DNA from 4 places in the Rhizobium sp. O111 genome. Region 3 is predicted to be linked to each of the others. Evidence: predicted binding sites of a transcription regulator. Region 3 holds the regulator's gene; each other region holds the start of a gene.
The links. The regulator LexA, encoded in region 3, represses DNA repair genes until DNA is damaged. The targets are predictions, from matches to a motif close to TGTTCNNNNTGTGTTCNG.

Region 1 (7,649 bases), 790 kb from region 3:
TGCTTGAGAATGGCGGCTTCCCCTGGCGTTTCGGCAAGGATGGCGGCGATATCTTCTGCGTGGAAGCGCCGGCAACGCGCGATGGCCTGGCGGAAGTGCGGCTTGGGCCGATGGCTTCAATCGGCGGCAAGACGCTGCGGGTGCGGGTGAAGGCCGATACGCTGCCGCATCTGCAGGTCTGGCGCAACCAGACGGCGCCGGCCGATGTGCTCGGCATCGAGCCGGTCTCGCACCGTTGGGTGCCGCGCGCGGAGCTTGAGGAAGCCGGTGAATTCAACATGCTCAAGCCCGGCGAAAGCCGCGAGTACGGGCTCAGCTTTGCTTTCGTTTGACACGCAAATCAACAGGCTGATTCAACCGTGTTGTGCGGTTGACGGCATTGATCGGGCGGCGTAGTCATTCAGCCCACGATTTCAGGAGTATTTGCGATGGACATCCGCCAGATCGACGACGAATATTCGGTTTCCGGCCAGATCACGGTCGATGAGCTCGACGAGATCAAGGCCATGGGCTTCAAGTCCATCGTCTGCCATCGTCCGGACCAGGAGAGCATGGACCAGACGCCGTTCGCCGATATCGCCGCGCGCGCCAAGGAGCTCGGTCTTGAGATCGCCCATGTTCCCGTTGGCCCCATGGGCGTGACGGAAGAGGCGGTCGCCGGCATGGTCGACGCGCTGGACGAGTTCCCGCGCCCGATGCTCGGCTACTGCCGCTCCGGCGCCCGCTCGACGGCGATCTACCAGAAGACCCATCACATCCGCACCTGATTCAAGGCGCGGGCTGTAAAGTCCGGCGCTGCGCTTGCGTGCGGCGCCTCTTTCATTTCATGACAAGGAGAACAACATGAGCATCAAGCGTATCGACGCCGGCGCCCGCATGAGCGGCGCGGTCATCCACGGCAACACCGTTTACCTCGCCGGCCAGGTTGGTGAAGGCGCAACCGTGACCGACCAGTGCAAGGACGCGCTTGCCGAAGTCGATCGCCTGCTGGCCGCTGCCGGCTCCGACAAGTCGAAGATCCTGCAGACGCTGATCTATCTCTCCGACATCTCGGATTTCGCTGAAATGAACGCTGCGTGGGAAGCCTGGGTCGACCCGGCCAACACGCCGGCTCGCGCCACCAGCGAAGCCAAGCTGGCCGCTCCGAAGTACAAGGTCGAGTTCATCGTCACGGCTGCGATCTAATATCGTTTCCATTGCGATTTCGAAAGCCGGTGAGGAGTTCAGCTCCTCACCGGCTTTTTATTTGTGCGATTTCCGAGAGCGTGCGGGTCGGGGTGATCGCCTCGGGGTCGAGCTTGATCTCGATGATAGCGGGCAGGCCGCTTTCGCGGGATCGCTCGAAGGAGGGGGCGAAGTCTTCGGTTTTCTCCACCGTCTCGCCATGGCCGCCATAGGCGCGGGCGAGGGCGGCGAAATCGGGGTTGGTGAGACCGGTGCCGCTGACGCGGCCGGGATATTCGCGCTCCTGATGCATGCGGATCGTGCCGTACATGCCGTTGTTGATCAGAAGCGTGATGAAGGGCAGCTTGTAGCGGATGGCGGTGGCGAATTCCTGGCCGTGCATGAGAAAGCAGCCGTCGCCGGCAAAGCAGATCACTTCGCGATCCGGAAACAGCGCCTTGGCAGCGACGGCTGAGGGGACGCTGTAGCCCATGGAGCCCGATGTCGGGGCTGCCTGGGTGTTGAACTGGCGGAAGCGATGGTAGCGATGCTGCCAGGTTGCGTAGTTGCCGGCGCCGTTGGTGAAGATGGCGTCGGGCCGTGTGTTCTCTTCGATCCAAGCCATGATCGGCCCCATGTGGACGTCCCCCGGTCCCGTTTGCGGCGGTGTCGACCAGGCGAGATAGCCTTGATGCATGCGCTCCGTGCGGTCCGCCCATCGCGCTTGCGTGGGGGCTTCGAGATCGGCAAGGGCTGCGACGAAATCCTGTGGGCTGGCCGCTATGGCGAGATCCGGGCGATAGATACGGCCGAGCTCGGATGGGTCAGGATGGATGTGGACGAGCTGCTGCTGCGTGTAGGGGATATCGATCAGCGTATAGCCCGAGGATGGCATTTCCGACATGCGGCCACCGAGCAAGATCAGCAGATCGCTCTCCTTGATCTCCCGCGCGAGTTCGGGATTGATGCCGACGCCGATATCGCCGGCATAGCCGGGATGCAGATGATCGAACAGCATCTGGCGGCGGAAGGAGCAGCCGACCGGCAGGCTGAAGCGTTCGGCGAAGGTCTTGAAGTCGGCCACCGCATCGGCATCCCAGCGCGAGCCACCGAGGATGACCATCGGGCGTTCGGCCTTCAGCAGGCGCAAATAGAAGTCGTCGACCTGGCTGCGGCCGGGATGGGCTTCGACGCGCGAGTAGCGCCTGGCGCGCGGTGCTTCGACCATATCGCGCAGCATGTCCTCGGGCAGTGACAGGACGACGGGGCCGGGGCGGCCGGAGGTGGCGAGCGCGAAGGCACGGGTGACGAATTCGGGGATGCGGGCTGCGTCGTCGATCTCGCCCACCCACTTGGCGTATTCGGTCAGCGCGCGGCGAAACTCGACTTCCTGGAAAGCTTCGCGTTCGCGGGCGTCGCGCTGGACCTGGCCGATGAAGAGGATCATCGGGATGGAGTCCTGCTTGGCGATGTGCAGTCCTGCCGTCGCGTTGGTGGCGCCGGGGCCGCGGGTGACCATGCAGATGCCGGGCTCGCCGGTGAGGCGGCCCCAGGTGTCGGCCATCATCGCGGCGCCACCCTCCTGGCGGCAGACGATGACCTCGATGTCGCTGTCATGGAGCGCGTCGAGGACGGCGAGGAAACTCTCGCCGGGAACGCAGGAGAGGCGTTTCACCCCATTTGCCTTCAATGCCTCGACGATCAGTTCTCCGCCTGTCCGTTTCATTTTTTCCCCTCCCATTGGATGAGTTCCGCGAGCACCTCCTCCTGGTGCTCTCCCAGTCTCGGACTGGGTCTTTCATAGCTGAGCGGCGTCCGCGACAGGACGACCGGGGTTCGGACACCGGGAATGACGGTGCCGGCGCTATCCTCGAGATCGATGCGCAGGCCGCGTGCGACGATCTGCGGATCGTTGAACATGTCCTCGATGGTGTTGATCGCGCCCGAGGGGACCGCATTCGCTTCGCAGGCCGCAAGAAGATCGGCCTTCGCCCATTTCAGCGTTTCGGTCGAGACCAAGCGTCTCATCTCGTCGCGATTGGCGACGCGGGCCTTGTTGGTGGCGAAGCGTTCGTCGTCGGCGATCCCGCCGAGGCCGAGGATGGCGCATAGGCGGCGGAACTGGCCGTCATTGCCGATGGCGAGGATGAGGTAGCCATCTGATGTGGGGACGACCTCGTAGGGCGAGATGTTGGGATGGGCGTTGCCGAGGCGCGTCGGCGGGCGGCCGGATATGAGGTAGTTCATGTTCTGGTTGGCGAGCACGGCCGACTGGACGTCGAGCAAGGCCATGTCGACCAGCTGGCCTTCGCCCGTCTTCAGGGCGTGGATGAGGGCTGCCTCGATCGCCGAGACCGCGTAGATGCCGGTGAAGATATCGGCGATGGCAACGCCCGCCTTCATAGGCTGTCCATCGGGCTCGCCCGTGATCGACATGAAGCCCGACATGCCCTGGACGATATAATCGTAGCCCGCGAGGCTCGCATAGGGACCTGTCTGGCCGAAGCCGGTGATCGAGCAATAGACGAGCTTGGGATTGATCTGGCGCAGGCTTTCGTAATCGAGCCCGTATTTGACGAGGCCTCCGAGCTTGAAATTCTCGATGACGACATCGGCGGTGGCGATCAGCCGGCGGACCAGCGCCTGGCCTTCCTCGCTGCGGAGATCGGCCGTTATCGAGCGCTTGCCGCGATTGGCGGCGTGGTAATAGGCGGCCGAGAGGTTTTCGCCATCGGCACCCTCGACGAAGGGGGGACCCCAGTGCCTCGTATCGTCGCCGCCATCGGGGTTTTCGACCTTGATCACGTCGGCGCCGAGATCGGCCAGCATCTGGCCGGCCCAGGGGCCAGCCAGGACACGCGCGAGTTCGATGACACGAATGCCTGCGAGCGGCGCTCTGTTAGGCTGGGTCTGCGTCATGTTCCTCCCACGATAGATCAGGGTGCCCGCGTCTCCTCAGATGTATCGGATACGGGCTTGGATGCAAAGCGCCGCTCGCGCCAGATGATATAGAAGCCGGAGCCCATGATGATCGATATGCCGAGCCATTTCAGCGCATCCGGGAAATCGCCGAAGACCAACCATGCGAAGGCCGTGGCGGAGACGATCTCGAAATATTGCAGCGGGGCCAGCGTCGAGGCCGGTGCCGAGCGATAGGCATAGACGCCGAAGATGCCGGCGATCGCTGCTGTGACGCCGACGCCGAGAAGATAGAGCCAGGCGCGGGTGTCGGGGATGACGGGGTCGAGTATATCGGAGCCGCTGCCATGGCCGAGATAGAGCAGGACGGCGCAGATGAGCAGGCCCCAGAGGCTCATGTGGAACTGCATGACCCACGGGTCTTCGCGCTGCGCCAGCGCCCGGTTCATCATCGCGGAGATGGCGATGCAGACCGCACAGACGACGGGCAGAAGTGCGACATAACCGACCTCCTGGAAGCTCGGCTGGATGATGAGGATCGCGCCGAAAAAGCCGACGCCGCAGGCCGTATATCTGCGCCAGCCGATTTTTTCCTTGAGGAAGATGCTGCTCAGGATCGTCAGGATGATCGGCTCGACGAAGAAGATGGCGATGGCATCGGCGACCGCCATGTATTTCAGCGCGGTGACGAAGGAGATCATCGAGACGGTGATGATGGCGCCGCGGATGGCGTGGAAGAAGCTCTGCTTCCAGGTGATGTCGGTGAGGTTGTGACGCCAGAGCACGATGGGCAGCATGCAGAGCGCCTGCACGCCGAAGCGCGCCGCGGTGATCTGGGCTGAGGGGACCGTGCTGATCGCAAGCTTGGAGAAAATGTCGATGATGGGCGACAGCAGCACCGAAATGAACATCAGGATCAGCCCCATCATCACTTCCGATGGGGTGTTGCTGGTACCGGTTGCCGCGTTGCTGCTCATGACGGAATTCTCTGATTGGGGTAGGGGACCGGGATCAGCCGTTGACGGGACGAGCGGTTGCCTGATCGCACCAATCGGCGAATGCCGATATGGCCGCGTCGGCGCCGATCTCGTTCAAGGTCTCGTGGCGCATGTCCTGATATATCTCAGTGCTAATACGGGAGAAGCCATGCGTTTTCAAATGGTTTGAGAGCCAGAGAATGGCTTTTCCATTCTCCGTCGCCGGATCCTTGCCGCCGCCGACCAGATGGATCGGCGTCTCGGTCGGCAGGCGGGCGAGATGTTCTTTCTGCGGCGCCCTGAACGTCAATTCGAAGAGGTCGAGCCAGAGCGAAACGGAGGCGCCGAAGCCGCAGAGCGGATCGGCCACATACTTGTCGACTTCAGCGGGATCGCGCGACAGCCAGTCGAAATCCGTGCGGCGGTTGGCGACCGATTTCGCCCAGGTGCCGAAGGTCAGCTTCGGCAGCAGGTCGCTCGGGACGTCGGAGCCTTTCAGCGCGCGCTCGATCAAGAGGATCGCCTGCGCGGCGCGGCCGGCGAGGCCGGGATTGAAGTTCGAGTTCCAGACGGCGACGGCGTCGAATTTTCGCGGGTAGGTGACGGCGGCGTTGAGGGCGATCAGCCCGCCCATGGAGTGGCCGAAGAGAATGATCGGCAGGCCGGGATGCTCGGTCGCGGCCTCGTCGCGCATCGCCTCGATATCGTCGACGACGTAGCTCGCGCCATTACGCCTTGCGAAGCGACCGATCGGCGCGTCCGGCGCGGTGGTCTCGCCGTGACCGCGATGGTCGTGGGCGTAGACATGGTAGCCGCGCGCGGCCATCGCTTGCGCAAAGCGCTGAAAGCGTTTCGAGTGCTCGGCCAATCCGTGGCTGATCAGCAGGATGCCGCGCTCAGTGCCTTCGGGCTGCTGATAGTGATAGGCCAGTGAAGCGCCCGCATGGTCGAGGCGCCGGGTTTCTGCAAACATGATTTCCTCCGTGGCGGGAGAAGACCAGAACAGCGGTCAAATGCAACAGGCGGAGCGGGTTGTGCCGGAGATTTTCGCTTGCCTCGTTTTGCCGCTTGCCTGCCGATGCGCCGCGTGCTTTGATGTTCATGAATTGTTCTTTCGTGGGGATGGGTATGGGCAATCTCGGTTTTCGTGTCATCGCATTGTTCCTGTTGTCGATCATGGCCGGCTCCGCTTTTGCGCAGGAGGGCGGCGGGCGCACGCGCTTCATTCTCGCGGCCAGTTGGCAGCCGGCCTTCTGCCAGACCAACCAGCGCAAGGCTGAATGCTCCAGCCAAGGCAGCGACCGCTACGACGCCAAGAACTTCTCGCTGCACGGGCTCTGGCCGATGCGCAAGGATTATTGCGGCGTTTCCGACGCTGATCGCTCCGCCGACAAGGGGGGCGACTGGAGGGACCTGCCGGAGGTGAAGCTCTCGGCCGAAACGAAGTCATCGCTCGACAAGGTCATGCCCGGCACGCAATCGGCGCTCGAGCGGCATGAATGGATCAAGCACGGCACCTGCACCGGCATGAGCGCCGACGCCTACTTCGCCGATGCCGCAAGGCTGATTGAGGACCTGAACGCATCCGCCGTCCAGGAGCTGTTCGCCGCCAATATCGGCAAGTCACTGGCTGGAGACGCGATCAAGGCGGCCTTCGACAAGAGCTTCGGCCCCGGCGCCGGCGACCGGGTGAAGATGAGCTGCCGCCGCGCCGGCAACAGCCGCGTTATCAGCGAACTGACGATCGGTCTGTCCGCCGATGCGACGGATGGGAAGGGCAAGGATCTCGCCGATCTCATCCAGGGCGCGGGCCGGACATCCTTCGGTTGCAACGAGGGCATCGTCGACGCGGCGGGATTTTGAGGTCGTAGGATAATCTCAATTTTTGACGTCTATCGTCTCGAGCTGGCGGTGACCAATAGCATGAGTGGCGACTGATGTCCGAGATGGTGGCATGTGAAAGCGATCAGACTGCTGCAGGCGAGATGCCGTTATGGCGCATGTTCCTGATCGTCTACGCGACCGCCCTGGCAATGGTGCTGTTCGATCTCGTTGATGGGATAAGGTTCGTCAGCGATATCGACGATCAGTTGCGCGAACTCCAGATTCGGCACCTGATGTCCCCGCAGGGGCACTGGTTCGATCTGTCGCTTCCCTTCATCTCGATGCCGACGACTTACGTGTCGCCATGGTCACGGCTGGTCGATCTTCCTTACGTGGCGATTGCCTGGTTGCTGCAGCCCTTCATGCCGACCGCGCAGGGGCTTTCCGTTGCCTTCCAGGTGTGGCCGCCGATGTTGCTCTCGCTATGCTGCCTGCTGGTCGCAACGACCGCACGGCGCTTGCTTGCGGGGTTTTCGCTGACGGAAACGACGCTCACGCTGTCGTTGATGCTCGCCACCGTTCTCATGAGCATGGGCGTGCTGGAGTTCACACCGGGTCGTATCGATCACCATAACGTCCAGATCGTCGCTCTCATGATGATCATCGCAGGGCTCGTTCGATGGGATCGGGCAGGGGGGCTGATGATCGGTGCCGGTGCTGCGATCTCGACGGTGATCGGGCTCGAGTGTCTTCCGCTCGTCGTGA
Region 2 (7,649 bases), 160 kb from region 3:
CTGCATGACCTGCTCCTGGTAGACGATAACGCCCTGCGTTTCCTTCAGCAGATAATCGATGGTCGGATGGATCGATTCGAGCTCTTCCTCGCCATGCTTGCGGGCGTTGTAGGTCGGGATGTTTTCCATCGGACCCGGACGATAAAGCGCCACGAGCGCGATGATGTCCTCGATGCAGTCGGGACGCATGCCGATCAGCGCCTTGCGCATGCCGGCACTTTCCACCTGGAACACGCCGACCGTCTCGCCGCGCGACAGCATCTCGTAGGTCAGCTTGTCATCCAGCGGGATCGCGGCGAGATCGACCTTGATGCCGCGCTTGGCGACGAAATCGACGGCGACCTTCAGCGTCGTCAGCGTCTTCAGGCCGAGGAAGTCGAACTTGACGAGACCGGCCTGCTCGACCCACTTCATGTTGAACTGGGTGACCGGCATGTCGGAGCGCGGATCGCGGTACATCGGCACCAGCTTCGACAGCGGACGGTCGCCGATGACGATACCGGCGGCGTGGGTCGAGGCGTGGCGGTAGAGACCTTCGATCTTCTGGGCGATATCGAGCAGACGGGCGACGACGGGCTCCTTGTCGGCCTCCTCCTGCAGCTTGGGCTCTTCCTCGATCGCCTTCGACAGCGGTGTCGGGTTGGCGGGATTGTTGGGCACGAGCTTGCAGATCTTGTCGACCTGGCCGTAGGGCATTTCGAGCACGCGGCCAACATCGCGAAGGGCGGCGCGCGCCTGCAGCGAACCGAAGGTGATGATCTGCGCCACCTGCTCGCGGCCGTATTTCTTCTGCACGTAGCGGATCACCTCTTCGCGGCGATCCTGGCAGAAGTCGATATCGAAGTCGGGCATCGAGACGCGTTCCGGATTGAGGAAGCGTTCGAAGAGCAGCGAGAAGCGCAGCGGATCGACGTCGGTGATCGTCAGCGCATAGGCGACCAGCGACCCCGCACCGGATCCGCGGCCGGGGCCGACAGGAATATCCTGCAGCTTCGCCCACTTGATGAAGTCGGCAACGATCAGGAAGTAGCCGGGGAATTTCATGCGCTCGATAACGCTGAGTTCGAATTCCAGCCGGTCGCGGTAATCCTTCTCCTCGTAGCCCGCCGACATGCCGAGCGTCTGTAGGCGCATATCCAAACCTTCGACGGCTTGGCGGCGAAGCTCCAGCGATTCGGCGCGCTCCGCCTCCTCGGGGTCCGCCGTGGCACCGGTGAAGCGCGGCAGGATCGGTTTGCGGGTCTTCAGGACGAAGGAGCAGCGGCGGGCGATCTCCACCGTATTCTCCAGCGCTTCGGGCAGATCGGCGAAAAGCTTCACCATCTCGGCGCGGCTCTTCAGATAGTGATCCGGCGTCAGGCGGAAGCGCGTGTCGTCGGAGACGATGGCGTTGTGCGCCACGGCCATCAGCGCGTCGTGCGCGTCATAATCGTCGCGCGTCGGGAAGAAGGCCTCGTTGGTCGCGACCAGCGGGATCTCGTGCTCATAGGCAAGGCCGATCACACGCTGCTCGTGGCGCTTGTCGTACGTACCCTGGCGCTGAAGCTCCATGTAGAGCCGGTCGCCGAACTTGTCCTTCAGAGACAGCAAGCGCGCGGTCGCCGGCGCGATGTGGCCCTCTTTCAGCGGCATGTCGATCGGGCCAGTCGATGCGCCCGACAGCGCGATCAGGCCCTCGGTGCCGAGCTCGTCCAGCCACGACGCCTTGATGTGGACCGCCTGCCCGGCGCCCTCGCCGCTGAGATAGGCACGGCTGACGAGGTCAACCAGCCGCTCGTAGCCTGCGTCGGTGGCGGACAGAAGCACGATCGACGGCAGCTTCGCCAGCTGCTGCTGGCCGCCGCGGCGCTCGGTCTCAAGGCCGTCTTCCATATCGATGGAGACCTGGCAGCCGATGATCGGCTGCAGACCTTCGTCCATTGATTTCTGCGCAAATTCCAGTGCGACGAATAGATTGTTGGTATCGGTGATGGCGATCGCCGGCTGGCTATCGCCCGATGCCTTGTAGAGAATCTTCTTGAGCGGCAACGCCCCCTCAAGCAGCGAGAAGGCGGAGTGCACACGCAGGTGAACGAAGCCCGGCGTACCGCCGATGAAGTCGCTCGCGCCGTTTTCAGTGCCCGCCATGATATGCCTTTCCGCGCATCCGTATGAATCGGATGCATTGTCGGATTTGGGGACGTCGATGTCCAGAGAGGCGGGTACCATCGGACCGCATGACAGCCATGCGGTCCCCGTTATTCTTACATTGCCATGCAGATCAAAGAGAAGCTGGCAATGAACATTGCGATGGAGGTGAATGCTGCGATATCGCGGATCATGTCAGTCATTTGGCTCTCCTGTGCTCTTATGTTTTTATTTTGTTCCGCTCTTGTTCCGTTGTCAACAGGATTGTTTTCTGTTTGGTTAACGGCAAACGGGAGACGAGCATGCGTCGATTCATCTTTGTGGCAGTCCTGCTTTCAGCCAGCGCGGCCTTCGGCGCGGATCCTGATCCGGCGCGCATCGTCGATGTGGCCGTCGGCGACTGGAACGGCGATGGCAAGCCGGACCTGGCGTTGCTCGCCGAGGCTCCCGACGATGCCGCCGACGACCAGCTCGGCGTCTACATCTATCTGCGGGATGACCACGACCTGTTGCGGCTTACGACCAGCGCGCCCGGCAAGATCTGGGGAACCACAGTGGCTGAGGGGATTTACGGCCAGGAGCCCTCGATCAAGGCGGCGGGCAAGAGCTCGATCGCCATCCATTCGAAAAACAGCGCCATCGGCCGCAACCGCTGGGAGCAGACGCTGACGCTTGCCTACCGCAACAACCAGTTCGTCGTCGCCGGCTACACCTACAGCCACTACGACACATTAAATCCGGATGGCGGCGGCTCGTGCGACTACAATGCGCTCACCGGCAAGCTGCAGCGCGACGGCAAGGATGCGAAGGCCGAGGCACGGACGATCACGATTGCCGATTGGAAGGACGAAACCGGGCAGTCTATCTGCGGCGGCTAGATTGGTCCTGACCAGGCGGTGAAATCTCAGAAATCCACGACCTTGCCGTCGGCGATGGTGACGCGGCGGTCCATGCGGGCCGCGAGCTCGTGGTTGTGGGTGGCGATCAGGGCCGCGAGGCCGGACTGGCGCACCAAGGCTTCCAGAGCTTCGAAGACATAGCTGGCCGTCTCGGGGTCGAGGTTGCCTGTTGGTTCGTCGGCGAGCAGAAGGCTCGGCGCGTTGGCGACGGCGCGGGCGATTGCCACGCGCTGCTGTTCACCGCCAGAGAGTTCGCCGGGGCGGTGGGCGCCACGGTGGCCGATGCGCATGTAGTCGAGCAGCTGGCCCGCCCTGACCTTTGCTTCGTTGCGCGGCAGGCCCGCGATCATCTGCGGCATCATGATGTTTTCAAGCGCGGAGAATTCGGGAAGCAGGTGGTGGAACTGGTAGACGAAGCCGATCTCGCTGCGGCGGATCGCCGTGCGCTTGTCGTCGGAAAGGCCATTGCAGGCATTGCCGCTAATAGTGACTTCGCCGCCATCGGGATGCTCGAGCAGGCCTGCCAAGTGCAGCAGGGTCGACTTGCCGGTGCCTGATGGAGCCACAAGCGCGACGATCTCGCCGCTGTTGATGGTCAGGTCGGCCTTCTTCAGGATCGAAAGCTGGGTCTCTCCCTGGCCATAGTGACGCTCGACGCCGGAAAGCTTGAGAACGGTATTCCGCTTCATGTAATCAGCATTCCTTATTCGTAGCGCAGGGCCTGCACGGGATCGAGCTTGGAAGCGCGCCATGCGGGGAAGATTGTCGCGAAGAAAGACAGCGTCAGCGCCATGACGACGACGGAGACCGTTTCGCCGACCTCCATCTTGGCCGGGAGCTGGCTGAGGAAGTAGAGCTGCGGGTCAAACAGCACCGTTCCGGATAGCCAGGAGAAGAAAGCACGGATCTTCTCGATATTGATGCAGACGATAACGCCGAGTAGCACGCCGGCGAAAGTGCCGACCAGGCCGATCGCGGCACCTGTCATGAAGAAGATCCGCATGATGGCGCCGGAGCTGGCGCCCATGGTTCTCAGGATCGCGATATCGCTGCCCTTGTCCTTCACCAGCATGATCAGGCCGGAGATGATATTCAGCGCGGCGACAAGAACGATCAGCGTCAGGATCATGAACATAACGTTACGCTCGACCTGCAGGGCCGAGAAGAAAGTCTGGTTGCGCTGGCGCCAGTCGGTGATCGCGATCTGGCGACCGGCGGCCGCCTCCACCTTGGGGCGGAGTTCGTCGATATTGTCGGGATTGTCGACATAGAGCTCGATCGACTGCACCAGACCTTCGGCGTTGAAATAGAGCTGTGCTTCCTCGAGCGGCATATAGATGATCGTCGCATCATATTCCGACATGCCGATCTCGAAGATGCCCGAGACCTTATAGGATTTGACGCGCGGATTGATGCCCATCGGCGTCACGTCACCTTCCGGTGATATGAGCGTAATCGTATCGCCCGCCTGCAGTCCCAGCTGGTCGGCCATGCGCGAGCCGATGAGAACGCCCTGGCCGGCCGCAAAGCCGACGAGGTCGCCGGACTTGATGTTGTCGGAGACGGTTTTCACCTTGCTCAGGTCTTCGGCGCGGATGCCGCGAACCAGCGCGCCCGTGCCAGCGCCGCCGGCACCCGAGGCCAGCGTCTGGCCTTCGACGAGCGGCAGCGCCACCTTGATGCCCGGCACGGCGCCCAGGCGATCGGTCAGCGCCGGATAGTCCGTGAACGGCCCATCGACCGGCTGCACGATCATGTGGCCGTTGATGCCGAGGATGCGCGAGATCAGCTCGGTGCGGAAGCCGTTCATCACGGCCATGACGATGATCAGCGTCGCGACGCCGAGCATGATGCCGATGAAGGAGAAGCCCGCGATCACCGAGATGAAGGCTTCCTTGCGGCGTGCGCGCAGATAGCGCCACGCCACAAGTCGCTCGAAAGCGGAAAATGGCCTGCTGGCCGCAGCCGAGCCGGATTTGGATCCCTGCTGGCTCACCGCTGCGTCTGCCATTTCGCCTCCCGCCTTCTTCTTAGCCCAAGAGCTTATTGATTGCCGCGTCGATGGTCATCGTTTCGCGGGCACCGGTCTTGCGGTCCTTGACTTCCACTTCGCCGTTCGCGACCGCGCGCGGGCCGGCGATGATCTGTACGGGCACGCCGATCAGGTCCGCAGTTGCGAACTTGGTGCCGGCGCGATCGTCGGTATCGTCATAGAGAACATCGACGCCGGCCTTGGAGAGCTCCGCATAGATCTTCTCGCAGGCGGCGTCGCAAGCGGCGTCGCCGGCCTTCATGTTGATCACGACGACATCGAAAGGCGCAACCGAGGCCGGCCAGATGATTCCGTTCTCGTCATGCGATGCTTCGATGATGGCGGGAACAAGGCGTGTCGGGCCAATACCGTAGGATCCCATGTGGACGGCATGTTCCTTGCCATCCGGTCCCTGCACCTTCGCACCCATCGGCTCGGAATATTTCGTGCCGAAGTAGAAGATATGGCCGACTTCAATTCCGCGTGCGGACAGACGATCGCTCTCGGGGATGGCGTCGAAAGCGGCTTCGTCGTGCATCTCGGAGGTGGCGGCGTAGACCGAGGTCCACTTCTTGAAGATCGCATCCAGGCCGGCGACGTCGTCGAAATTGGTGTCGACCGAAGGGATATCGAAATTCACGAAATCCTTGTGGCTGTAGACTTCCGATTCACCGGTGTCGGCAAGGATGATGAACTCGTGGCTGAGATCGCCGCCGATCGGGCCGGTGTCGGCGCGCATGGGAATGGCGCGCAGGCCGAGACGATCGAAGGTGCGCAGATAAGCCGCGAACATCTTCTTGTAGGAATGCTCGGCGCCTTCGCGGGTCATGTCAAAGGAATAGGCATCCTTCATCATGAATTCGCGCGAGCGCATGGTGCCGAAGCGCGGACGGATTTCGTCGCGGAACTTCAGCTGGATGTGATAGAGGTTCAGCGGCAAGTCTTTGTAAGACTTGACCGAAGACCGGAAAATATCGGTGACCATTTCTTCGTTGGTCGGGCCGTACAGCATCGGACGGTCCTGGCGGTCCTTGATGCGCAGCATCTCCTTGCCGTAGGCGTCATAGCGCCCGCTTTCCTGCCAGAGCTCGGCCGACTGCAGGGTCGGCATCGACAACTCGATGGCGCCGGAGCGGTTCTGTTCCTCGCGGATGATGTTGTTGACCTTGTCGAGCACGCGCTTGCCCAGCGGCAGCCAGGAGTAGATCCCCTGCGACTGCTGCCGGATCATGCCGGCGCGCAGCATCAACCGGTGGGAGACGATTTCCGCCTCCTTGGGGTTTTCCTTGAGGATGGGCATGAAGTAGCGAGACAGACGCATGGCGAATTCCAGAGCTGTTGAGACGCCGCCAAATAGCGGAATCGAAGGCAATCACAATGTTGGCAGCGTTCATAACCGCTTCGCGGCAGGAAGGAAACCCGCGAGGGATTTCCACAGGCTTCTCTTAGAGCAAGTTGGAGCCCGCAAACCGAAGAAACCAAGAAAGCGGCGAAATTATAATGACTTGCGCGAAACTCTTATCAACAGAAAAAATTTACTCGAGTGTAGCAAAAATGCAAAAAAATCTGATGACAAAGCACAATCTTTGAGCTAGCTTTAGCCCACAAAACAGGCAGGGAGTTCAAATCCCTACCATTTTCGCGGTCAAGTCTTGGGAGGATCAGATCTTAGGCGCGCTTGTCGCAGCCCCGGTAACGGTTAAGGATCACGCGATACTTAAAACAAGGCTTTTAGCCTTGTTTTTTTTTGGCTTTTCGACACCGCGTCCCTCGCTCGAAACGCCCATCTTCCGCAACGTAAGCTGCCCATTCCGTTACGGCACCTCCATGCCGTAACTTGATGACACGCGTATGACGCACCTTCTATCGCATCTGCTCAATTGGTGAGCAAACGCCCTCAGACGTTCGAGAATGACGGGCCGATCTGCGGGAGAGCGTCGAAGCCCCAGCCGAAATAGGTCGAAGAGACATACCAGAGGATGTAGATGACGGCGGAGACCAGCGTCGTCAGCGAGAAGGTGAAGAGCGGCCGAAACCGCGTCGGTGCGCTGTGCACGGTGCCGAGCACGATATCGTCGTCCTCCGCCTGCGTCCGCAAGCCGATCGGCAAGACGGCAAAGAGCGTCATCCACCAGACGATGAAGTAGACGGCAAAGCCCTGTAGAAATGTCTGCAGCATAAGATCTCCCACCCAAGCGGCCGCATCGGGCCACCGCCCTTATAAGACGGAACAGCGACGATACAAAGCGGTGTTGAGAGGCTTGTGCGTTCTCTGCGGCGTTTGGGTCACTCTGCCGCAGCGATCAGACCTGCTCGAGCTCGATCAGCGTGCCGAAGAAATCCTTGGGATGCAGGAAGAGCACGGGCTTGCCGTGGGCGCCGATCTTCGGCTCGCCATTGCCAAGCACCCTCGCCCCGGCACCCAGCATCTGGTCGCGGGCTGCGATGATGTCGGCCACCTCATAGCAGATGTGATGCATGCCACCGGACGGGTTCTTCTCCAGGAAGGCCGTTATCGGGGATTGCGGGCCGAGCGGTTCAAGCAGCTCAACCTTGGTGTTCGGCAGTTCGACGAAGACAACGGTGACGCC
Region 3 (7,649 bases):
TGAAGCTCTCGTAGACCTGGCCCTGGTTGGCAGCGCCGTCGCCGAAATAGGCGATCGAGACGCTGTCATTGCCGCGATAGCGGTTGGCGAAGGCGAGACCGGTGCCGAGCGACACCTGGGCGCCGACGATGCCGTGACCGCCGTAGAAATGCTTCTCCTTGGAGAACATGTGCATCGAGCCGCCCTTGCCACGGGAATAGCCGTCGATGCGGCCGGTCAGCTCGGCCATGACGCCGCGTGCGGTCATGCCGGTTGCCAGCATGTGACCGTGGTCGCGGTAAGCGGTGATGACCTGGTCCCCTTCCTTCTGCGCCATCTGCATGCCGACGACGACAGCTTCCTGGCCGATATAAAGGTGACAGAAACCGCCGATGAAGCCCATGCCGTAAAGCTGGCCCGCCTTCTCTTCGAAACGGCGGATGAGCAGCATTTCGCGATAGGCCTTGAGCTCTTCATCACGATCGAAATCGGCCACCGGGCCACCATTCGATGCCTTGGCTGCAGGCTTTGCGCTTGTCTTACGGCTGGAAACGGTCGCGTTTTTTCGCGGAGCCATTCAACCCTCCCTATGGGTTTATCGGTTCTTGGGTGGTGCGCACCATAGGGAAGAATTTTCGCCACAGCAATGCCATAAATGCATGGCTCATATTCTGGCGCAAGTTGTTGATAAATATCAATTTATTTCGATTAACCTGATTTCGGTTAATTCGAATAATGATTGAATATGACGATCTCGTCGGCGCGGGAGAAGTTCAGCTGCAGACGGGCCTTCTCGTCCAGCATGTCCTTGTCCATGGAACCATCACTTAGGAGCGCCACCTGCTTTTCAAGGTGCTCGCGCTTATTTTTAAGCACGGCCAGCTCTCTTTCGCGCGCAATGCGCTGGCGCTCGAACACTTCTGTCGCGCGCAGGCCGTAGTCGCCATGGATGCAATGGTAGCCGAAATAGGAGAGAAACGCGACCGCCATCGCCGGAATGACGAAACGGCCGATCTTTTTCTTCTTATGATGCTTGGTCCACATACACGCATTCTCGAAACGCATTACCCTTGACCAGAAGACTACCGGGCAGAGATTAACCGTCCGTTGACTATGACCGCGGCGCAACAAAAAACCCGCGCCGTCATGAACTGTCCCCGAAAGTTGGTAATCCAACTTCGGGGATCAGTTCACGAGAGCGCGGGTTCCAAATGCTTGAAATCAGAAGGCTTAGCCGCGGATGATCGAACGGCCGGCGTACTGCGCCTGCGGGCCGAGGCCTTCTTCGATGCGGATCAGCTGGTTGTACTTGGCAAGACGATCCGAGCGCGACAGCGAGCCAGTCTTGATCTGACCGCAGTTCGTGGCAACGGCGAGATCGGCGATCGTGCTGTCTTCGGTTTCGCCCGAACGGTGCGACATGACGGCGGTGTAGGCTGCCTTGTGCGCGGTGTTGACGGCGTCGAGCGTTTCCGTCAGCGAACCGATCTGGTTGACCTTGACGAGGATCGAGTTGGCGACGCCCATCTTGATACCATCGCGCAGGCGAGCAGAGTTGGTGACGAAGAGATCGTCGCCGACCAGCTGAACCTTCTTGCCGGCCAGATCCGTCAGAGCCTTCCAGCCATCCCAGTCGTCTTCAGCCATGCCGTCTTCGATCGAGATGATCGGGTACTGGGCAGCGAGCTGCGCCAGGTATTCAGCCATTGCGCCCGGCTCCAGCGTGCGGCCTTCGCCTTCGAGAACGTACTTGCCGTCCTTGAAGAATTCGGTCGAGGCGCAGTCGAGGCCGAGATGGATGTCTTCGCCAGGCTTGTAGCCGGCTTTCTCGATCGACTTCATGATGAAGTCGAGGGCTTCAGGGGCGCTCTTCAGGCCCGGTGCGAAGCCGCCTTCGTCGCCGACATTGGTGTTGTGGCCTTGGGCAGCGAGCTCCTTGCGGAGCGTGTGGAAGACTTCCGAGCCCATGCGAACAGCTTCGCGGATGGAATCAGCTCCTACAGGCAGGATCATGAATTCCTGGAAGTCGATCGGGTTGTCGGCATGCGCGCCGCCGTTGATGATGTTCATCATCGGAACCGGCAGCAGGTGCGCGGAAGCGCCACCAACGTAACGGTAGAGCGGCAGGCCGGCAGCTTCGGCGGCAGCCTTGGCAACGGCCAGCGAAACGCCGAGGATAGCGTTGGCGCCGAGGCGCGACTTGTTCGGCGTGCCGTCCAGTTCGATCATGATGTTGTCGATCTGGATCTGGTTTTCAGCGTCGATGCCGCCAATGGCGTCGAAGATTTCCGTGTTGGCGGCTTCGACGGCCTTTTCGACACCCTTGCCGAGATAACGCTTGCCACCATCGCGGAGTTCGACGGCTTCGTGCGCGCCGGTCGATGCGCCCGACGGAACGGCGGCGCGGCCCATGCTGCCATCTTCGAGATAGACATCGACTTCGACGGTGGGGTTACCACGGCTGTCGAGAATCTCGCGGGCGATAATATCGGTAATAGCGGTCATCGGCTCTTCTCTGCTTGAGGGTGGATAAATCGTTTGAAATTCGTCTTTAATCGAAGATGCGCAAATTACAATGCCGGTTTGGGGCAGTTTGGGACCCTTTTGCGCATGCTCCTCCACATTGTTCTTCGGTGGCCTAATACACGAACGTGTCAGTCTTTTGAACGTCAGCCCTTGGCGATGGCGTCAAAGGCCAGAAGCTTCTCAAGCAGGCGCGGCATGTCCTTGAGATAGACCATGTTCGGGCCATCCGACGGCGCATTGTCGGGATCTTCGTGCGTCTCGACGAACACACCGGCGACACCGACGGCGACAGCCGCACGTGCCAGCGTTTCCACGAATTCGCGCTGGCCGCCACTGGAGCCGCCCTGCCCGCCCGGCTGCTGCACCGAATGCGTCGCATCGAAGACAACAGGCGCGCCCATGGCTTCCATGATGGGGAGCGAGCGCATGTCGGAGACCAGCGTGTTATAGCCGAAGGAAGCGCCGCGTTCGCACAGCATGATGTTCGGGTTGCCGCTGGCATTCAGCTTGGCAAGCACGTTCTTCATGTCCCAAGGCGCCAGGAACTGGCCCTTCTTGACGTTGATGGCGCGGCCGGTCTTGGCGGCAGCGACCAGCAGGTCCGTCTGCCGGCTAAGGAAGGCCGGGATCTGCAGCACATCGACGACAGCGGCGACTTCGGCGCACTGCTCCTCGGTGTGGATGTCGGTCAAGACAGGGAAGCCGTATTCCTTCTTGAGATCGGCGAAGACTTCGAGCGCCGTTTCAAGACCGATGCCGCGCTGGGCCGACAGCGAGGTGCGGTTGGCCTTGTCGAAGGAGGACTTGTAGACAAGGCCGATGCCGAGCTTGTCGCAGAGCTCCTTCAGCGTGCCGGCGATCATGAAGGCATGGTCGCGGCTTTCCATCTGGCAGGGGCCGGCGATCAGCGACAGCTTGCCGGTGTTGGAAAACACCACACGGCCGGCGCCTTCGCCAACGGCCACCTCGGAATTGGTCTCAGTCATCGTTTCTCCTCGAAGGCGAAGAGCGCGCCCTGGCCGGGTGCGGCCTTCACCAGAATTCGATTGTTCTTGCGTGTATAGGTGATCCCGTTAGCAGCCAAATGCGCCTCTGTCACGGCGAGATCGGCAACGGAAAAGACAATCGCCGCGCCACGCAGGCCGCGATCGGCCTTGGGCTCGGCGAGATCGTAGTAAGCGTTCAAGCCATCCGGCGACAGGATATTGATACGGGCGTTGCCGGCATCCAGGCTGACACCGAACGCCTCCTCGCGGGTCGCCTGCGCATCAGACGCCAGCTGCAACAGCGGCGCGAACGCCTTGGGATCGGACGACGAGAGCACGATCGACAGGATGCCCAAAACGCCATTCGCATGGGTTTCCAAGGCCTTGAGATCGCTGGGCAGTGGGTTGACGCGCTGGCAGGCGAAGAGGAAGAAATCGGGTGCGCGCAGATCGGCCGCGAAAGCCAGGCGGAACGCGGCGGTCGCCTCAGAACCATCCGGCATCTTCATCTGCCGGGCAAATCTCAGCATCTCGCCGCCGCTCATGCCATCGTCGATGAAGCGGGCGTGATCGCTATCGGCATCCGGCGTACCGAAGACGATAGCCGACAGGCCGTCGTCGCCGCAGCGGAAGCGGAAGGCACGATCACGTGCGGTGAAAACGTTGCCGTCTCCGATGGCCGCTTCGTAAGTCTCCAGGCTGGCGATGCCGAGCGGCTCGAGGTAGGTTTTGTCGGCAAAGAAGACGCAGGCATTCTCGGTGCCGAATGGGTGCCGCGCATCGGCGGCGACGGTAAAACCGAGCTTGCCCAGGCGCTCGCGCGCCATCTCGATATTGACCACCGGCAGCACCACGTGGTCCAGGGGATGGGGGTCACTCATCGGCAAATCCTCCCGAAATCGGCAGAGATGTGCGCTGGCTTTCGCCACAATGCAAGAGGCGAGCGCGGTTAAATCGAATGAAGTGCAAAATCGCGACGATTCCGAGCCAAGTTTTACGAAAATTTAGGCACTTGCGGAACACATATGGAACATATAGTGTCCGTTCTGGCTTTGTTTCACGACTCTGGGGTTCATTTCGATGCTGACACGCAAGCAACAAGAACTGCTTCTGTTCATTCATGAGCGGATGAAAGAGTCGGGCGTTCCGCCATCCTTCGACGAAATGAAGGATGCACTCGATCTAGCATCAAAATCCGGCATTCACCGGCTGATCACGGCGCTGGAAGAGCGCGGCTTCATTCGCCGGCTGCCAAACCGGGCGCGCGCGCTCGAGGTCATCAAGCTGCCGGAAGCCTATAATCCGAGCCTGCAGCCGCGACGCGGCTTCTCGCCGAGCGTCATCGAGGGCAGCCTCGGCAAGCCGCAGCCGGTGGCCGCGGCCCCTGCCCCGAAGGCCGCGCCCAGCGCCGACAACGGCAACTCGGCGTCCGTTCCCGTCATGGGCCGGATCGCCGCCGGTGTGCCGATCTCGGCGATCCAGAACAACACCCACGACATCACCGTCCCCGCCGACATGCTCGGCTCCGGCGAGCACTACGCGCTCGAGGTCAAGGGCGACTCGATGATCGAAGCCGGCATTTTCGACGGCGACACCGTCATCATCCGCAACGGCAACACCGCCAATCCCGGCGACATCGTCGTGGCGCTTGTCGACGATGAAGAGGCGACGCTGAAGCGCTTCCGCCGCAAGGGCGCGTCGATCGCGCTGGAAGCTGCGAACCCGGCTTACGAAACCCGCATTTTCGGGCCTGACCGCGTCAAGGTTCAGGGCAAGCTCGTCGGGCTTATTCGCCGGTATCACTGAGTGGTGACATCGCCAGGCGGTGACTGGTCGTCGCTGAAGCTGTCGTTGCGCCAGTCATAGGCGCGATGGCGCAACCAGGGGCGACCGAGGCTTTCATAGGCGGTTTTGACGACGGGTGTCCCCTGCTCGTCGATACGGATTTCGACGGCGCCCGATCGCCTGAGGGTTTCGCCGGTCAATAGCATTGCGCCGGAACGGCATGTCGCCTGGCGCAGACGGACAGGCGTGATGACGATATCGGCCACATCGCAGGCGGGACCGAGATAGGCGGCGTTTTCGAGCGTCGCGATGACGTAGCCGCTATCGAGCGCTGTCACGCACCAGGCCATCTTGAGGCACTGGAAACCGCTGTCGTTTGTCGAAGCCGCTGCTTCGCGCATCATGGCGCGCGCTTCGCGTTGTTGTTTCAGTGTCAGTCGTGGCCTTGGCTCACCCCTCCTGGGAATGGACAATGCCTCGCCTTCGATCACATCCGGCGGCTTGTGGTCTTCGATCGCGAGCGCGCGCTGCCATTGCCCGAAGATGAAGTCGGGCGGCCGTTCGCGGTTGCTGGCAAGGCCGTCGCCTGTAACTGCCGCCACAAGGCTTCCATCCTCGGACACGACGAGTTCTGGCGCAGGTGTCGCAGGCAGCAGGACGACGACGATCGTTGCAAGCGCGGCAACCGCAGCGCCGATCCATCGCAGGCGCGTCCGCATCAGCCCCCAGACGAGGAAGCCGAGTACGGCGATCGCGAAATACCATTCGGGAATCCGCCCGATATCGACACTGCCGCCCCAGCCGGAAACCATCTTTGCGATGTCGATCACGAGATCCAGCCCGAAGCCGGCGACCTTCCACGGCACAGCGTCGAGGCCAAATGGCGTCGCCAACATCGCGGCCATTCCGAAGGGCATGACGATGAAGGAGATGACGGGCATGGCAAGCAGGTTGGCGGGAAGGCCGTAGCCGCTCAGCCTGTGAAAATGCTCGATCGAAAACAGCGCCGTCGAGAAACCGCCGATCATCGAGGTCAGCGCGATGCCGCCGAAGAAGCGAAGCGTGACCATGACCGGCTTTATCGCGGGATGCGTGAGAAGAACGCTTTCGCGATGCCGCCTCCTAGTCCACACAGCAAAGCCCGCGACCAGCGCCAGCGTCGCGGCGTAGGACATCTGGAAGCTCGGGCCCAGCACCTCGGATGGCGACATCAGAATGATCAGCATCGCCGAGAGCGCGATGTTGCGCAGGCTGATCGAGGGGCGATCGAACAGCACCGCGACAAGCATGATCGCCATCATGATGAAGGCGCGCTCGGCGGAGACGGCAAAGCCCGAGATCATGTAATAGGCCGTCAGCGCCAGAAGCGCGCTGCCGGCGGCAAGCTTCTTGGTCGGATAGGCCTGTGCGAAGCCAGGAAACAGTCCAAAGAACAGCCGCAGCCCGACAAAGCAGATGCCGGCCGACAGCGCCATGTTGAGGCCCGAGATCGCGACGATATGCGCGAGGCCGGATTGGCGCAGCGCCTCCGTCGTCTCGTTGGAGATGACGCGTCTCTCATCGGTGACAAGCGAGGCGGCGAAGGCGCCGGTATCATCAGGCAGAATGCTGCGGATGCGGTCGCCAATACTGCTGCGCAGACCGTAGAGCCATTCCACGGCGCGATCGGCGGCAGAGAGATCGGCGATATCGATCTGCGACGCGATGGGCTGCGGAATACCGTAGAAGAAGCCGTTGGCGCCGATGCCGTCGAAATAGGCGGAGAATGCGAAATCGTTGAGTTCGGGCAATGCCGGTCCGGCTGGCGGCGTCAGGCGCACTCGGCCCGTGAGCCATCCGCCGACCGCGACAGGCTCGCCGGCACGCGCGACGAGCGACACTTGCTGCGGCGGACGCTTGAGCGCAGGCTCGTCCGTGCGCGTTACCCTTAAGATATAGCGCCAGCGGCCGTTGTCGTCGCCCTCGCGCCGTTCCACGCGGCCGGTCACAGTCGTAGTCACCGCTGTGTCGAGAACGACGGTATCAGCGCGCCAGGTCTCGAGTTGCGCCGCGAACATGCCAAGGACGACGAGCAGGCCTGATATCGCCACACGGCGGGTGGCAACGGGCGCGGCGCCCGCCAGAACGAAGACGAGACCGAAGAGAACAGCCCAGGCAAGGAGCCGCATGGGCGGGATATCGACAGCAAGGCGGAACCAGGCGATGGCGCCTGCGCCGAGGAAGATGGGCGACGCCAGGAAAAAGCGGCCGTGATCGAATTCCGTGCTGAACGCTTGTGCTGCAACGGCTGCCTGGCGGCCGATCCCTCGGCTTGCGCGACTCAGAAAACCCGACGTCGACTGCGTCAACGGCGCGCGCGTCATTATGGCACGG
Region 4 (7,649 bases), 2.0 Mb from region 3:
TCTCGCCTTCATAGAAGCAATCAACGGGGCAGACTTCAACGCAATCGGTATATTTGCAGCGAATGCAGTTGTCGGTCACGACATAGGTCATGAAGAACTCCAGGATTTTCACGCAGACGGGGCCGGGCAACCTGGAACGTCGCGCCTTTCCCCTGGCCGGAGACGGACATGACCAGTCTTGGGAACTGCCACGCCATCCGGCAAGTTGCTTGTGAAGTATCGGCTTTGGTGCCGGATTTCAAGGATAAAGAAAGCGCGAAAGCGCCGAGTTTGGAGACGGATTTTCTAATCGTCGTCGGACATCAGGCGGTCGATTGCGCGGCGCTCTTTCTTGGTCGGTCGTCCAGCGCCCGTATCGCGGGTCGCCTGCTCGTAGGGCGTCAGCTGTTTGCGGTCTTGCTGTGACGGTGAGATGTCGTCGTAGAGGAGGCGGGCCTCCTCGAAAGGGCCGCGCCGAGCGCCACCGGATTTGACGATCAGAACGAACTCGCGGCGGTCGAGCGAGAGCTCGATCCTGTCGCCGGTTTTGATCTGGTGGCTTGGCTGGGAAACGCGCTCGCCGTTGATGCGCACATGCCCGGATTGAACATGGGCCTGCGCCAGCGAGCGTGACTTGATCATGCGCGTGAAGAACAGCCACTTGTCGATGCGCTGGCGCGAACCGCTTGATGGCTGTGTCTTCTCGCTCATCGATTACTTCTTCATCTGCTCCTTCAAGGCAGCGAGCTTGGCGAAGGGCGAATCCGGATCGACCGGCTTTTCCTTGCGCGGGGGCTTTGCCTCGAAGCGCAGCGGCTGAGAGCCGCCACGGTTGTTGTTGCGGTCGTCGCGACCCTTGCCGCCACGATCCTGACGGTCGCCGCGCTGGTCGTTGCGGCCCTGGTGCGGCTTGCCGCCGTCCTTGCCGCGGTTCTGGCGGTTGCCGTCACGGTTCTCGCCTTCGCCGCCCTGTCGACGATGGCCGTGGCCACGCTCCTGGCGATCACCGCGCTCCTGACGTTCACCCTGGCGTTCGCCGCCACGGCGCTCGCCATGGCCGCGTGCCTGGCGCTGGTTGCCGTCGGTGCGGCCGCCAAGACGCCAGAGTAGAACCGGCTTCGGCTCTTCAGCTTCGGCAGCCGGCACTTCCGCTGCGGGCGCAGCTTCGGCAGAGGCTTCGGTCTCGGTTACTTCAGCGGCGGGCACTTCGGCAGCAGGGGCTTCGGCGGTTTCGGCAGCCGGTGCTTCCGCAGCCGTCTCGTCAGCAGAGGCGCTGTCGGCGTCGTCGTGCTCGGCCGTTTCAGCGGCGGCGTCAGCGGTTGCTTCCGTCGTAGCTGCTGCGGCCGGCGTCGCGGCGGCGTCCTGTGCTGCCAGATAGGTAGCTGCTTCCTCGGCCTTCACGGCGTCGGCGCGATAGCCGAGACCCTTCAGGATCTCTTCCATGTCCTCGAGCGTAGCGCCGAGAATGGAGAGCATCGCCGTGGTCGTGGTAAAGCGGCGGCCGTCATAGGCACCCTCTGGGCGGTTCGGCTGACCCGGCTTCCACTGCAGCAGCGGACGGATGATGTCGGCCAGACGCTCAAGGATATCGACGCGAACGGCGCGCTTTCCAAGGAAGCGGAAGCCCGCCAGCTTGTAGAAATTGCGCTCATAGCTCGGATCGGTCACCACCGAGGTGCGGCCGGCGGCCAGAACCGGAATGAGGTCACCGTAGCCCGGCTTGTCGAGGCCGTCGTTCTTCAGCGCCCAGAGCAGCGTGATGAGTTCGGCCGGAGCCGGCTTCAGCAGTGCCGGAACGAAGATGTGGTAGGCGCCGAAGCGAACGCCGTAACGGCGCATCGAGGCGCGTGCGTCCTGATCCAGCGACTTGACCTCTTCGGTCACGTCGCGACGGAAAAGCACGCCGAGATTTTCCACCAGCTGGAACGCCAAACCCTTGGCGAGGCCCTGCAGGTCTTCAGCGCGCGACAGATCGTCGAGCGGCTTCAGCACGGTCGAGATGTGGTGATTGACGAAGCGTTCCAGGCGAGCGGCGACGTGGTCGCGCGCATTGCCGGTCAGCTGTTCGTCGGCAAGCAGGATCAAGCGCGGACGCATGATGTGCTCGGTGCCGGCCAGACGTGCCACGGGATCGCCGAGCCAACGGATCGAGCCGTCGGAGCCGATCGCCAGATCGCCGTTGCCAGACGCGTGAATACGCGCTGCGCGGGCTTCGAATTCCAAAGCAAGCGCCTTTTGCGAAGCAGCCTGGACAGCCTTCGCGTCCGGACCATCCGCTCCCGATACAGGCGTGAACCGGAAACCCGACAACTGCCCTACATGATGTCCTTCTACGAAGACATCGCCATTTACACTGATTTCAGCTTCCAGCATCGCATTCTCTCTCAGGCGCTTCATGAGCACAGATGTCCTGCGATCAACAAAGCGTTTCGTCAACCTTTCATGTAACGCATCGGACAATCGATCTTCGATTTCCCGCGTCTTTTCCTGCCAGTGTGTCGGATCGGCAAGCCAGCTGGGCCGATTCGATACATAGGTCCACGTCCTTATCTGCGCGATTCGCGCCGAAAGCGTGTCAATTTCACCGTCAGTTCGATCCGCGCGGTGCACTTGTTCGGCAAGGAAATTCTCATTTACCGTGCCATACCGCACGAGATCGGAAAAGAGGGTCGCGATCAGATCGGCGTGCTGGGCCGGCGTAATGCGCCGATAATCCGGCAGCGCGCAGGCCTCCCACAGCTTTTCGACCCTTGCCGGCGTGTCGGCCAGATCACGAATCTCGGGATAGCGCGACAGCTGCTCGAGCGCCTGCTGGTCGACTGCCGGCAGCGCGCGCGTCAGGCCGGGCACGCGCGGCCCGGTTTCAAGGCTGGCGCGCAGCGTCTGTATCGATTTGAAATCGAGGTCTGTGGTGCGCCACTGCAGCACCTTCACGTTGTCGAAGTGGTGGCCCTCGATGCGGCCGACCAGCTCCTCGTCGAACGGGTCGACATGGCCCGTCACACCGAATGTGCCGTCGCGCAGATGGCGCCCGGCGCGGCCGGCGATCTGGGCGAGCTCGGCGGGGTTGAGGTTGCGGAACTGGTAGCCGTCGAACTTGCGGTCCTGAGCGAAGGCGACATGGTCGACATCGAGGTTGAGCCCCATGCCGATCGCGTCCGTCGCCACCAGATACTCGACGTCGCCTGCCTGGTAGAGCGCCACCTGGGCGTTGCGGGTGCGGGGGCTCAGCGCGCCGAGAACGACGGCCGCCCCACCACGCTGGCGGCGGATGAGCTCGGCGATCGCATAGACCTCGTCGGCCGAAAAGGCGACGATGGCGGAGCGCTGTGGCAGGCGGGTGATCTTCTTCTGGCCGGCGTAAAGCAGGTGCGACAGGCGCGGACGCTCGACGACGGTGATGCCGGGAAGCAAATGCTGGAGGATCGGCCGCATGGTCCCGGCGCCGAGCAGCAGCGTCTCGTCGCGGCCGCGCAGATGCAGGATACGGTCGGTGAAAATGTGTCCGCGCTCGAGATCGCCTGATAGCTGCACCTCGTCGATGGCGACGAAGGCAGCCTTGGTTTCGCGCGGCATGGCTTCGACGGTGCAGACGGAGTAGCGCGCATTCGGCGGCGAGATCTTTTCCTCGCCGGTCACCAGAGCGACGTTGTGGACACCGACCTTTTCGCAGACACGCGTATAGACCTCGCGCGCGAGCAGGCGCAGCGGCAGGCCGATGATGCCGGTGCCGTGGGCAACCATCCGCTCGATGGCATAATGGGTCTTGCCTGTATTGGTTGGACCGAGCACCGCGGTCACGCCGCGCCCACTCAGTATCATCGGCTGCGATGTCAGTGTCTTTGTCCTGCAGACGGGGCGGGGTGCCCCGGGGGTAAAACCAAGCTCCTGATCCGAAGCAGACAAACAAATGGACAGCCGCTGGCGCAAACGCAAGGGCTGATTTCAATTTCACCGGCGGATTTTAGCTCTCGCGAATAGCTTGTGGAATGCTCGCATAGCGATTCGGAACAGCAGTAGAACGAATCGGAGACGAATCGCTGACTCCCGATGATTCAGGGTTTGTTCACTGCTAAGTATTGATTTTGAATCACTTTTTCCCACCAGATGCTGAATCGGATGATTCTCGCTTGGCGTGTACCGGTGTTTTTGTTCGGCGGATAAGGAAGGGGCGCTCAGCCATGACTTCGGTTCCGCCTGAAATGTAAAAAATCCGTTTCGAAGCGAGCTCGATCAAATCCGGAACAAAGAGAAGACGAATCAGCGACTTTGCTGACTTCCCGGTTTGTTCACGACAACCTATTGTATTTTATGGAAATTTAACCATAGGCGCGAGTCCGCTTTTGGCGCCGCACCTGCTATGCCTCAGCGCGAGGGTGCCAGGTGACGTCGGCTTACCTGCTGAAAAATATTGTCCTGTTGGAAAAAATCGGCGGAACCAAAAGCCGGCTTACGTGTTTCTCGCTCATTCAAACTCGAAATGCGCTGAGGTCACGGGATATGCTTGGAACGATACTACTCATTATCCTTATTCTGCTTTTGCTCGGAGCCCTACCGAATTGGGGTTATAGTCGCAGCTGGGGCTATGGACCTTCTGGCGGTTTGGGCTTAGTTCTTGTGATTATTATCATTCTCGTACTCATGGGCCGCATCTAAAGCGCGCCAAAAACCCTGGGAGACATAGTTATGATGAAGAAGATTGTACTCATCGGCGCTCTGGTCGGCGCGCTCGCATCCTGCACGGCCACGGAACAAGGCACCGCGATCGGCGCCGGCACCGGCGCTGTGATCGGCGGCGCTGTCAGCCACAGCTGGGGTGGTGCGGCCGTTGGCGCCGTTGCCGGTGGTCTCGCCGGCGCGCTCATTGGCCAGTCGGTCGAACGCCGCGGCTACTGCGTCTATCGCGACCGTTACGGCCGCCGCTACGAAGCACGTTGCCCGCGCTAATGGTTTTGGCCTGAGCGATCAGGTCTACGGATAAGAAAAGGCGTCGGTTTTCCGGCGCCTTTTTTGTGTTTTGCATTCAGGAAAAACCGCCAAAGAAAAAGGCCGCATCGCGGAAGCGATACGGCCTTTGAATCTTCGGTCGGCGCCGGATTAGTTCTTGGCGCGCTCGACGTAGGAATTGTCTTCCGTCGCGATGACGACGCGGGTGCCGGCGTCGATGTGCGGGGGAACCGAAGTGCGCACGCCGTTGGAGAGCATAGCCGGCTTGTAGGACGACGATGCCGTCTGGCCCTTGACGACCGGCTCGGTCTCGGTGATCTCGAGCGTCACGTGGCGCGGCAGCTGCAGGGCGAGCGCGACACCTTCGTGCATGGACAGAATGCAGACCATGCCTTCCTGCAGGTATGCCTTCTGGTCGCCCATGGTTTCGACGTCGACGACGACCTGGTCATAAGATTCCGGGTTCATGAAGTGGAAGCCTTCGCCGTCCTCGTAGAGGAACTGGTGGTTGACGTCTTCCACGAAGGCGCGCTCAACCTGCTCGGTCGTGCGCCAGCGCTCGGAGACCTTCACGCCGTCGACGATGCGGCGCATGTCGACCTGGGTGACCGGCGTGCCCTTGCCCGGGTGGAAGTTGTTGGCCGTCAGAACGACGTAGAGCTTGCCGTCCACATCGAGGACGTTGCCCTTGCGGACGGAAGAGGCGATGACCTTGACCATAAGAGTTCCTTGTAACTCGGCTTTTGGCGTCGTAGAGGACTGTCGAAATGGCCCCGGAGACGCAATCAGGTGTTCTTTGGGGGCGCAACTAACCTAAAATCCGGCAAATAGCCAGCCCTTGCGTTGGTTGATCCGGTCAGGACAGCATTCGATGAAACCCTCGATCGCCAAAGCGTCTCCCTGGTGGACGCCCAGTGTGCATGCCGACCGCCGGCCGTTCCTGGTCGGACGCAACCGGATTCAGGCGGCTCTGCGCGGCTATTTCGCTCGCGAGGACTTCATCGAGGTGGATACGGCGACGCTGCAGGTGTCGCCGGGAAACGAGGCGCATCTGCATGCGTTTGCCACCGAGGCGCTGACCACGGATGGGCAGGCCGCACCTTTTTATCTGCACACCTCGCCCGAGTTCGCCTGCAAGAAATTGCTTGCTGCCGGCGAGGAGCGCATCGCCTGCTTCGCGCATGTCTATCGCAACCGCGAGCGCGGACCGCTGCATCATCCCGAATTCACCATGCTCGAATGGTATCGCACCGGCGAGAGCTATGAGAGCCTGATGATGGACTGCGTCCGCATCATCGCACTTGCGGCCGAGACGATGCAGACGACCATGCTCAGCTATCGCGAGACTAGCTGCGATCCCTTCGCCGGTCCGGAGAGCCTGAGCGTCGCCGAGGCGTTTCGCCGTCATGCCGATATCGATCTTCTGGCCTCGGTCAGCGCCGATGGCTCGACGGATCGCGACCATCTGGCGGCCGAGATGCGGCGCAACGGCATGCGTGTCGCCGAGGACGACCAGTGGGCCGATCTCTTCAGTCGGGTTTTGGTCGAGAAGGTTGAGCCGCATCTTGGCATGGGGCGTGTGACGATCCTCGATGAATATCCGGTCTGCGAAGCAGCGCTGGCGCGACCATCGGCCGCCGATCCCCGCGTGGCTGAGCGCTTCGAGGTCTATGCCTGCGGCGTCGAGCTGGCGAACGGTTTCGGGGAGCTCACCGATCCCGTCGAGCAGCGCCGTCGCTTCGAGATCGAGATGGCGGAGAAGAAGCGCATCTACGGCGAGACCTATCCGATCGACGATGATCTCCTCGATGCGCTCGCGATCATGCCCGATGCCAGCGGCATCGCGCTCGGTTTCGACCGGCTTGTGATGCTGGCGACTGGCGCGCGGCGGATCGATCAGGTGCTGTGGGCGCCGGTGGCGGAGTACGGGCAGTGACGATCACCCGGCCGATCAAGACGGTGGACGAGCTCGCCAATGCCGGGCTCATCGCCGATCGCGATCGCGACCGCGAGGCGCTGGACGCGGTCGCGGCGCGCTATGCGATCGCGGTGACGCCTGATGTGGCGCGGCTGATCGACCATGACGATCCCGAAGATCCGATCGCGCGCCAGTTCGTGCCCGATGCCGCCGAGCTCGTGATGACGCCGCAAGAGCGGGCCGATCCGATCGGCGATCACGCGCACAGCCCCGTCGAGGGCATCGTTCATCGCTATCCAGATCGCGTGCTTCTGAAGGCGGTGCATGTCTGTCCCGTCTACTGCCGCTTCTGCTTTCGTCGCGAGATGGTGGGGCCGCAGGGGTTGGGGACGCTCGATCCCGCCGCGATGACGGCCGCCTTCGATTATATCCGGAACCATGACGAGATCTGGGAAGTCATCCTCACCGGCGGCGATCCGCTGGTCCTGTCGCCGCGCCGGCTGCGGGATATTCTCGAACAGCTCAAGGATATCGATCACGTCAAGATCGTGCGCTTTCACAGCCGCGTGCCGGTCGTCGATCCCGAGAGGATCGACGCGGCGTTGATCGAGGCGTTGAAGGCGAGCGGCAAGACCACTTATGTCGCGCTGCATGCCAACCATCCGCGCGAGCTCACGACCGAGGCGCGCGCCGCCTGCGCCCGGCTTATCGATGCAGGCATCGTCATGGTCAGCCAGTCGGTGCTGCTCAAGGGCGTCAATGACGATCCCGATGTCCTTGCGGAGCTGATGAAAGCCTTCGTCGA

Region 1: ACVTFQ_RS10845 (ribonuclease T2 family protein) is a predicted target of LexA. The motif match lies at 6,157-6,174, and genes of this name have one in related genera.
Region 2: dnaE (DNA polymerase III subunit alpha) is a predicted target of LexA. The motif match lies at 2,351-2,368, and genes of this name have one in related genera.
Region 4: ACVTFQ_RS16930 (helicase-related protein) is a predicted target of LexA. The motif match lies at 3,986-4,003, and genes of this name have one in related genera.

Annotation. Positions count from the first base shown of each region.
Region 1 is NZ_JBSHXL010000001.1:2,119,223-2,126,871, reverse strand. Features, by position in the region: gene ACVTFQ_RS10880 (DUF4432 family protein) at 1-332, shown strand, start outside; gene ACVTFQ_RS10875 (protein tyrosine phosphatase family protein) at 429-767, shown strand; gene ACVTFQ_RS10870 (RidA family protein) at 844-1,185, shown strand; gene ACVTFQ_RS10865 (thiamine pyrophosphate-binding protein) at 1,232-2,890, opposite strand; gene caiB (succinate--glutarate CoA-transferase) at 2,887-4,083, opposite strand; gene ACVTFQ_RS10855 (DMT family transporter) at 4,101-5,060, opposite strand; gene ACVTFQ_RS10850 (alpha/beta hydrolase) at 5,095-6,033, opposite strand; gene ACVTFQ_RS10845 (ribonuclease T2 family protein) at 6,189-6,923, shown strand; gene ACVTFQ_RS10840 (hypothetical protein) at 6,998-7,649, shown strand, end outside.
Region 2 is NZ_JBSHXL010000001.1:1,171,754-1,179,402, reverse strand. Features, by position in the region: gene dnaE (DNA polymerase III subunit alpha) at 1-2,127, opposite strand, end outside; gene ACVTFQ_RS06055 (hypothetical protein) at 2,430-3,005, shown strand; gene ACVTFQ_RS06050 (ABC transporter ATP-binding protein) at 3,032-3,715, opposite strand; gene ACVTFQ_RS06045 (lipoprotein-releasing ABC transporter permease subunit) at 3,730-5,037, opposite strand; gene proS (proline--tRNA ligase) at 5,057-6,379, opposite strand; gene ACVTFQ_RS06035 (DUF1467 family protein) at 6,956-7,237, opposite strand; gene mce (methylmalonyl-CoA epimerase) at 7,362-7,649, opposite strand, start outside.
Region 3 is NZ_JBSHXL010000001.1:1,331,656-1,339,304, reverse strand. Features, by position in the region: gene pdhA (pyruvate dehydrogenase (acetyl-transferring) E1 component subunit alpha) at 1-556, opposite strand, end outside; gene ACVTFQ_RS06865 (FtsB family cell division protein) at 703-1,023, opposite strand; gene eno (phosphopyruvate hydratase) at 1,210-2,484, opposite strand; gene kdsA (3-deoxy-8-phosphooctulonate synthase) at 2,649-3,491, opposite strand; gene ACVTFQ_RS06850 (VOC family protein) at 3,488-4,372, opposite strand; gene lexA (transcriptional repressor LexA) at 4,572-5,297, shown strand; gene ACVTFQ_RS06840 (ComEC/Rec2 family competence protein) at 5,291-7,649, opposite strand, start outside.
Region 4 is NZ_JBSHXL010000001.1:3,378,451-3,386,099, reverse strand. Features, by position in the region: gene fdxA (ferredoxin FdxA) at 1-91, opposite strand, end outside; gene ACVTFQ_RS16935 (RNA-binding S4 domain-containing protein) at 286-690, opposite strand; gene ACVTFQ_RS16930 (helicase-related protein) at 694-3,801, opposite strand; gene ACVTFQ_RS16925 (DUF3309 family protein) at 4,480-4,635, shown strand; gene ACVTFQ_RS16920 (YMGG-like glycine zipper-containing protein) at 4,666-4,926, shown strand; gene efp (elongation factor P) at 5,077-5,646, opposite strand; gene epmA (EF-P lysine aminoacylase EpmA) at 5,798-6,862, shown strand; gene ACVTFQ_RS16905 (lysine-2,3-aminomutase-like protein) at 6,859-7,649, shown strand, end outside.